Regions from separate parts of the Clostridium sp. BJN0013 genome, predicted to be linked through region 2. Evidence: predicted binding sites of a transcription regulator. Region 2 holds the regulator's gene; the other holds the start of a gene.
The links. Region 2 encodes Rex, which represses fermentation and respiration genes when NADH is low (regulators of the CRP and FNR family bind a similar motif). Its sites were predicted from a motif close to ATTGTTAANNNNTTAACAAT; they were not measured.
Positions count from the first base shown of each region.

Region 1 (4,934 bases), 670 kb from region 2:
TATGTATTTAATACTGCTGAATTGAATAATATAGATTATCATAAAAGTAAAGTAATAATGGTAACTGCTCATAGGAGAGAAAATTGGGGAGAAGGCATTGAAAATATTTGTAATGCATTAAAAAAAATAGTAGAAGAAAATAAAGAAGTAGAAGTAATCTATCTTGTACATTTAAATCCTAAAGTGAAAGATATGGTATATAAAATACTTGGAAATGTTCCTAGAGTTCATCTATTAAATCCTCTGGATACTAAAGAAACTCATAATTTAATGGACAGATGTTATATGGTTATGACTGATTCTGGAGGACTCCAGGAAGAAGCTCCACATCTTGGTAAACCTGTATTGGTGCTTAGAAATGTAACTGAAAGACCAGAAGCGGTAAAAGCAGGTACAGTAAAATTAGTTGGCACAAAGAAAGAGGATATAGTAAAATTGGCAAGTGAACTTATATTGGATTCTAGTAAATATGATATGATGAGTAAAGCTGTAAATCCTTATGGAGATGGCAAGGCATCAAGAAGAATAGCTGCAGCTATTTTGCAGTACTTTAACATAGAAAAAGGAGAATATGAGGAATTTATTTGAGTATACTATGTTTAGGTTAGTGAATTAAAAAAATATATAAAGTAATTATAGAAGCGTATAATAAAAAACTGAGATTTTTTCATATAAAAAAACTTTGTGTTTTTTTTAACAACAACATTGACAACGTTATGATTACTTAGTATAATGAACTTGTTATTAGGTTAAAATGTTGACATCATGTAGGTTAAGTTTCAGTTAAAAAGAAAATAAACTTTTAGGAGGATTTACTTATGAGAGAAGTAGTTATTGTAAGTGCAGTGAGAACAGCTATAGGAAGTTTCGGTGGAGCTTTGAAGGATGTTCCTGCAGTAGAACTAGGAGCTGTAGTTATAAAGGAAGCAGTAAAAAGAGCAAATATTAAACCAGAACAAGTAGATGAAGTTATATTTGGAAATGTAATACAGGCAGGTCTTGGACAAAGTCCAGCAAGACAGGCAGCTGTAAAAGCAGGTATTCCTGTGGAAGTGCCAGCATTCACATTAAATAAAGTTTGCGGTTCAGGCCTTAGATCAGTAAGCTTGGCAGCTCAGGTTATAAAAGCTGGAGATGCTGATGTTGTTATAGTTGGCGGAATGGAAAACATGTCTGCTGCGCCATATCTACTCCAAAAAGCTAGATGGGGACAGAGAATGGGAGATGGAAAGTTAGTTGATTCTATGATAAAAGATGGACTTTGGGAAGCATTCAATAATTATCACATGGGGATTACAGCTGAAAATATAGCAGAAAAATGGAATTTAACGAGAGAAATGCAGGATGAATTTTCAGCAGCATCACAACAAAAAGCAACAGCGGCTCAAAAAGCAGGAAAATTTAAAGATGAAATAGTACCAGTAGTTATTAAAACTAAAAAAGGAGAAAAAGTTTTTGATAATGATGAATATATTAGACCTGAAACAACTGTTGAAACATTAGCAAAATTAAAACCAGCATTCAAAAAAGATGGAACAGTTACAGCAGGTAATGCTTCAGGAATAAATGATGCAGCAGCAGCATTGGTTGTTATGAGTGCAGATAAGGCAAAAGAACTTGGAATCAAACCACTTGCAAAAATTGTTTCTTATGGAAGTAAAGGATTAGATCCAACAATAATGGGATATGGACCATTCTACGCAACAAAATTAGCACTTGAAAAAGCTAATATGTCAGTGGCAGATTTAGACTTAATAGAAGCAAATGAAGCATTTGCTTCACAGAGTTTAGCTGTAGCGAAAGATTTGGAATTCGATATGAGCAAAGTAAATGTAAATGGTGGAGCAATAGCTCTTGGACATCCTGTTGGTTGCTCAGGTGCAAGAATACTTGTTACATTACTTCATGAAATGCAGAGAAGAGATGCAAAGAAAGGTCTTGCAACATTATGTATAGGCGGTGGAATGGGAACTGCTCTAATAGTTGAAAGATAAAATAAAGGATATTATTTAAGTCACCTGTATGTAAAACAGGTGACTTGATTTATATAGTTAGAATACTTATATCTATATGGTATAGATTCAAGAGACTTTTAATGTAGCTTATTTTTCCTTAAGATAATTTATATACTTTAAAATTGAAAATAAGCATAAAAATTATCTCTGTTTAAAATTAGACTTTATGTTTTTTTAAAATTGTTTTTCTTATATTTATTGCAATATTTACACAACAAGAAAGAAACATAGAAAATTAAATTGTTCTAAGTATTTAGTTTATCTCAAATGGTTGTTAATATAGGGATTTATAGTAGCAATTACAGTAAAATAATGTTAGGTAAAATATTAAGGTGTGTAAAAAATTTTGTTTATTCTCTTTCTTTAGACGAAAATTTAAAACTAAGTTATTTGTAAAGTGATATTAAGTTTACCGGATAGAGTTTAGTTATATACCAGTATCATGAAGTACATTATATCTAGGTTTTGAGTATAATATACTTGCCAATGAAAATATAAGACAATCTTGAGGAATAACCTGAGCGATTATTAGTATTCTATGCAGAAACAAATAGGATTTGTTCTATCCACTTTGTAGTCATTAAATTTTCAAGTATAGCATCTTCATTTACTGTTTCATAGATAAATTTTAGATTTCTTGTAATTTTTTTACTGAATATATCCAGTATATATTTCATAGTATACCTTAACTAAGGATATACTGTTTTTATTGTTTTTAAATCTATTATGTCTGTCAAACATGGAATGCAAAAATGTACTAAATATCTTTTTTTATGTATGAGGAAATTATTTTTAATAAAGTCCTTCTTTTTATTTATATATATATAAAGATTTTATGATGTCATTACTGTTATTTAATAAACTAATGAGACAAAAATTAGAATAATAAATAAAAAAAGTAAATATAAGTAATTTTTCTAATTTAAAATATCTTAAAATAAAGCATATTTGGTCATTTTAAGTTAATATACTTATATATAATTAAATAACTTAAGGAATAGTATGAAAACTTTCCATAAACGTGCGTTTATTAAACTTTGTGTTTTTTTTAACAAGAGATATTGATAAAAAATTAATTAGTTAGTATAATTAAAATGTATTAGAATTGTATGAATTAAATGAATTATTTTAAATAATGTTGTTTAAGTTATAAACTTAAATAATTGTGAAGTAATATCATACAATTTCATCATTTATAGAAATTTTCTTAATAAATTATTATAGTTTGTATTTAAAAATATAAGCACTAATATCTAAAACACTTGAAATTTGATTGATCTAGAGCTTTACGAAATATTTAAGTTTAAATAAATTTATTAGGAGGGCTTGTTTTATGAAAGATGTAGTTATTGTAAGTGCTGTAAGGACAGCTATAGGAAGTTTTGGAGGAACTTTAAAAGATGTTTCTGCTGTAGATTTAGGAGCCATAGTTATAAAAGAAGCAGTAAAAAGGGCAAATATTAAACCAGAACAAGTAGATGAAGTTATATTTGGAAACGTAATACAGGCAGGTCTTGGACAAAGTCCAGCAAGGCAAGCAGCTGTAAAAGCAGGTATTCCTGTAGAAGTACCAGCTTTTACACTAAATAAAGTTTGTGGCTCAGGACTTAGAACAGTAAGTTTGGCAGCTCAGATTATAAAGACTGGGGATGATGATGTAGTTGTAGTTGGTGGAACAGAAAATATGTCTGCTGCACCATATCTACTTCCAAAAGCTAGATGGGGATACAGAATGGGAGAAGGAAAAATAGTTGATTCCATGATAAAAGATGGACTTTGGGAAGCATTCAATAATTACCACATGGGAATTACAGCTGAAAACATAGCAGAAAAGTGGAATATAACAAGAGAAATGCAGGATGAGTTTGCAGCATCATCCCAAAAAAAAGCAGAAGCAGCTATAAAATCAGGAAAATTTAAAGATGAAATAGTACCAGTAACTGTTAAGCAGAAAAAGAAGGAAGTAGTTTTTGATACTGATGAGTTTCCTAGATTTGGGACAACTGTCGAAACATTAGCAAAATTAAAACCAGCATTCAAAAAAGATGGAACAGTTACAGCAGGTAATGCTTCAGGAATAAATGATGCAGCAGCAGCATTGGTTGTTATGAGTGCAGATAAGGCAAAAGAACTTGGAATCAAACCACTTGCAAAAATTGTTTCTTATGGAAGTAAAGGATTAGATCCAAAAATAATGGGATATGGACCATTCTACGCAACAAAGTTAGCACTTGAAAAAGCTAATATGTCAATAGCAGATTTAGACTTAATAGAAGCAAATGAAGCATTCGCTGCACAGAGTTTAGCCGTAGCGAAAGATTTGGAATTTGATATGAGCAAAGTAAATGTAAATGGTGGAGCATTAGCTCTTGGACATCCTGTTGGATGCTCAGGTGCAAGAATACTTGTTACATTACTTTATGAAATGCAGAGAAGAGATGCAAAGAAAGGTCTTGCAACATTATGTATAGGCGGTGGAATGGGAACTGCTTTAATAGTTGAAAGATAGTTTAAATATATTTTTTATAGTTAAGATGTAAAAATAATTATCTCCCGGCATAGCCGGGGGTATTTCTTTAACGGGCATAGCCTTTTTCTATTAGCTATATCTAGGTGTTATACGTTTGATACATGCGAATATATTGTTATTTGCTACCTGTAAGCTTGTAGTATCGGAAGTTAACTGTTTTTCCAATTGATTTTCTTTTAACTGTTTTTGAATATACTCTTGAATTTTTCTATCATTTTTACTAGCTGTGTCAACATAATATCTTCTACACCAAAACTTTCTATTCCTATATTTATTTATGTTTCATGTTTTCCTATCTTTCATATATCATCAAACTATTTTTCTCTTATTAATAGCTGTATTTATTTTCCCTAGTAAATGCTTCTTTGGTACTAAATTTTCCAAACTAT
Region 1 is NZ_CP162495.1:308,192-313,125, forward strand. It holds gene wecB (non-hydrolyzing UDP-N-acetylglucosamine 2-epimerase) at 1-588, shown strand, start outside; gene AB3K27_RS01710 (acetyl-CoA C-acetyltransferase) at 819-1,994, shown strand; gene AB3K27_RS01715 (hypothetical protein) at 2,552-2,692, opposite strand; gene AB3K27_RS01720 (acetyl-CoA C-acetyltransferase) at 3,349-4,524, shown strand.
Region 1: AB3K27_RS01720 (acetyl-CoA C-acetyltransferase) is a predicted target of Rex. The motif match lies at 3,052-3,071, and genes of this name have one in related genera.

Region 2 (4,934 bases):
ATAAATATGATGAGTCTGAAAATAATGGGATTGAACATGAAAAAAATGATAATATTGAACATAACAATGTAGGCTCTATACTCAAAAAAGCAATTTTGTTTTGTCCATACTGTAGGGGGGAATTAAATAATGTAAATAATTCTTTTACATTTTGTCCATACTGTGGTGAAAAACTATAATCAAGTAATTCTTAGATTTAGGTGGAGTTTGCTCATAAGGATTACTTTTTTTATCTGAACCTTCAAAGAACTTATCCAGAGGCGTATCAGTACTTACCCCCACTTTGAATAACATGGAGGTTTAGCTAATTGCCGCCTTCAGATAAAAGTTGTATAGGGAAATTAGATATATGCCTAATTCCCCTGCATGATTTATACCTTAAAACATTTTTTCCCAGATGTCGTATAAGTCATCTAATTTATTTTGTATAGTTAAAATTTCTGTGTGTATTTCACTGCTTTTATTAGAATCTGAGTAAACTTCTTCTAGGCATAGTTTCTGTTGTAATTCTAATATATAGTCTTCTAATTTTGATATTTGTTCTTCTGTAGTTTTTATCATAAGATTTTTTTTACGCTGATCTTTTTCGTAATCTTTTTTTCTCTTTTTATTATGCTGTATTTGAGTTTTAGTCTTAGAAATACTCACTTTTTCTTGAAATCTTAATGGATTTTTTTTCTTTTCTGTATAATAAGTATAATTACCTAAATATTCTTTTATTCCATTTTCACTTAATTCATATATTCTATTTATTGATTTATTTAAAAAGTATCTATCGTGAGATATTACAAGTACAGTGCCGTCATAATCTAGTAAAGCTTCTTCCAAAGCTTCTCGAGAAGCTATATCTAAATGATTTGTAGGTTCATCTAATAGCAAAAAATTAGATTTAGATAGCATTAGTTTTAATAAATTTATCCTGCATTTTTCCCCACCACTTAGGGAAGAAATTTTTTTAAATACATCATCTCCTGTAAATAAAAAGCTGGCTAATGCATTTCTAATCTCGGTAGTAGTGAGCTTTGGAAATTTATCCCACACCTCATCTATTGTGGTTTTTTCAGTGTCTAGATCAGACTGTTCCTGATCATAGTAGCCTATTATAACATTTTTACCTAATTTGCAAATTCCAGTATTAGCTTTTATTTGTCCCATAATTATTTTAAAGAGAGTAGTTTTGCCACAGCCATTTTTACCAACAATTGCTGTTTTATCTCCTTTCTTTACTTGAAAATTTAAATTTTGGAATAATAACTTCTCATTAAATCCTTTGCTTAGATTTTCTACATGGAGTACATCATTACCACTATTTATTTGAGTTTTAAACATTATATTTTTAAGTTTTATATCTTTATCTGGAGGAGGCAGTTTATCCATTTTATCTAACATTTTTTGCCGGCTTTCTGCTGCCCTTATACTTTTTTCTCTATTAAAGGATCTATATTTTTCAATAATTTCTTCTTGCTTTTTTATTTCCATCTGCTGTATATTATATGCTTTTAATTGAATCTCATAGTTCTTCTTTTTAAGTTCCAAAGAAGTGGTATAATTTCCATTGTAAAAATTTACATGGCCATTTATAAGCTCCATAGTTGACTGTGTTATGATATCTAAAAAGTATCTATCGTGGGAGATTATAATTACGGTTCCTTTATAGGATTTTAAGTACTCTTCAAGCCATTCTACAGCCTCTAAATCTAAATGGTTGGTAGGTTCATCTAATAAAAGTATGTCCGGCTTTGTTAAAAGCAGTTTACAAAGGGCAACTCTTGTTTTTTTACCTCCACTTATTATGTTTATGGAATTATGGAATTCATCCATAGAAAAACCTAGGCCCGTTAAAACTTTATTTATTTCTGCTTTGTAAGTATACCCCCCTCTATTTTTATAAAGTTCTGAATAGGTAGTATAATCATTAATCAATTTGCTTTGATAGTTCTCATCTTTGGAATTATAGGGTTCGTTCATTAAAATTTCCAATTTACTTAATTTGTTCTCTAAGTTAGTTATATCCTGAAATACAGTGAGCATTTCATCGTATATAGTATTTGAAGAATTCAATGATAGATGTTGGGTCAAATATCCTATTGTTTTAGTCTTATCTATAAACATATCTCCACTGTCTGGAGCTATCTTATTAGTTAAAATTTCAAATAGGGTGGACTTACCAGCTCCATTTGGACCTATTAGTGCTACACGATCTCCTTCGTTTATATTGAAAGTTACATTTTCTAATATGACATCTACTCCATAGCTCTTATGAATATTTTTACAGCTTAAAATGATCATAGTGATAACACCTTCCTTAATTTAATATTTTACTATGTAAAATGATTTTTTTATAGATTTTATTTAAAATATAGAAATTATTTATTGATATAATAGAAATCATTGATATAATAGATATAATACAAATATCAAAAAAATTGAAAAACCTTAATAAAAATATAAAATAATAAAAAACAGGGGATTAACATATGTTATAATTGAAGATAATACTATATAGCAATAAAATTGAATTATAAACTATAGTATAATTTATTTTAATATATAAATTTTAATATATAATATATAATTAAAAGATATAGTTATAGATATGAGGTGCAGTATGGATAAGAAAAAAGATATATCAATGTCTGTTATAAAGAGATTGCCTAAATATCATAGGTATTTAGGCAACTTAATGAGAAATGATGTAGATAGGATATCTTCAAAGGAGTTAAGCGAAAAAATAGGATTTACAGCTTCTCAAATAAGGCAAGATTTAAATTGTTTTGGAGATTTTGGTCAACAGGGATATGGGTATAATGTAAGTGAGTTATATAGTCAGATGTGCAATATACTTGGCCTTACGAAAGTATATAGAACAGTTATAATAGGTGCAGGGAATATAGGGCAAGCTATATCTAATTACATTGGTTTTGAAAAATTAGGTTTTGAATTAAGGGCCATATTTGATATAAACCCTAAACTTATAGGTATCAGTATTAGAGATATTGAAATAAGGGATATAGATTATTTAGCTGATTATCTTAAGGAAAATGTTATAGACATAGGTATAATATGTGTACCTAGTAATAATGGCCAAAAAGTTTGCAATATTCTGGTGAAAAACGGAGTGAAGGGTATATGGAATTTTGCTCCAGTAGACCTTATTGTACCAGAAGATGTAAAAGTAGAGAATGTTCATTTAAGTGATAGTTTATTGACGTTAAGTTGTCTTTTGAATGATGCAGAATAAACCCTAAAGGTATATATTTTTACTGTAAATGTTAAAATGCAATATTAATATAAAATTTATTTATATTTTATATTAATTTATATTGAAATATATAATGTTAAGGTATATAATAAGAAATGAAGTGAAAACTTCAATTATTTTTAAGTGTATTTGTGATATTATTAACAATACTTTGTTAATGTTGCTTTTAAAAGGTTTAGGAGGGAGGAGTAATATGGAATTTAAAAATATCATTCTTGAGAAAGATGGAAATGTGGCTTTGTTGACAATAAATAGGCCTAAGGCAATGAATGCGTTGAATTCAGAAACTTTAAAAGAAATAGATATGGCAATAGATAATATTGCTGAAGATGAAAATGTGTATGCTGTAATACTTACTGGTGCAGGTAAAGCTTTTGTGGCAGGAGCAGATATAACTGAAATGAAAGACTTGAATACAGTTGAAGGAAGAAAATTTGGAGTGCTTGGTAATAAAGTATTTAGGAAACTAGAAAAATTAGATAAACCAGTCATAGCAGCTGTAAATGGATTTGCTCTGGGTGGTGGCTGTGAATTGTCTTTATCTTGTGATATAAGAATAGCTTCATCAAAGGCTAAATTTGGCCAACCAGAGGTAGGTCTTGGGATTACTCCAGGTTTTGGGGGTACTCAAAGGCTTGCAAGAGTAGTAGGTGTAGGTATGGCTAAACAGCTTATATATACTGCTCAAATAATAAATGCAGAAGAAGCTCTAAGAATAGGGTTGGTAAATAAAGTAGTTGAACCAGATAAGTTATTAGAGGAAGTTAAAAATTTGGCAAATACTATAGCTGCTAATGCACCTGTAGCTGTTAGATTGTGTAAAGCTGCTATAAATCAAGGAATTCAGTGTGACATAGATACAGCTGTAGCCTATGAAGCAGAAGTATTTGGGGAATGTTTTGCTACAGAGGATCAAAAAGAAGGAATGACGGCATTCGTAGAGAAAAGAGACAAGACTTTTAAAAATAAGTAATTTAGTATTATAATAGATCAGATAAATAGCTTAAATAAAATTTAAGGTTATAATGATAACTCATATTCAATAAGCTGCAATCTTTATTTTGCTTAAAGGTTTACAAATAAAGATTGCAAAAAATGACAAATAAAAGCTATATGCTATATTTAGTATGAAAACTATTTAGGAGGTAAAAATAAATGGATTTTACATTAACAAGGGAACAACAATTTGTAGAACAAATGGTAAGTGAATTTGCAGAAAATGAAGTTAAACCTCTAGCTGCTGAAGTAGATGAAACAGAAAGGTTTCCTCAAGAAACAGTAGATAAAATGGCTAGGTATGGGATGTTGGGTATACCATTTCCAGTTGAATATGGTGGAGCAGGTGGAGATACTCTATCTTATATATTAGCTGTAGAAGGACTTTCAAAGGTTTGCGCTACAACAGGCGTTATACTCTCAGCACATACTTCACTTTGTGCAACACCTATTTACCAATTTGGTACAGAGGAGCAAAAACAGAAATATTTAATTCCACTTGCAAAAGGAGAGAAACTCGGAGCATTTGGTTTAACTGAACCTAATGCAGGTACTGATGCTTCTGGACAACAGACAACAGCTGTTTTAGATGGAGATAGTTATATATTAAATGGACAAAAAATATTCATTACAAATGGTGGAGCAGCAGATACTTTTGTAATATTTGCAATGACAG
Region 2 is NZ_CP162495.1:3,738,240-3,743,173, reverse strand. It holds gene AB3K27_RS19340 (two-component system response regulator) at 1-179, shown strand, start outside; gene AB3K27_RS19335 (ABC-F family ATP-binding cassette domain-containing protein) at 379-2,289, opposite strand; gene AB3K27_RS19330 (redox-sensing transcriptional repressor Rex) at 2,609-3,241, shown strand; gene AB3K27_RS19325 (short-chain-enoyl-CoA hydratase) at 3,456-4,235, shown strand; gene AB3K27_RS19320 (acyl-CoA dehydrogenase) at 4,418-4,934, shown strand, end outside.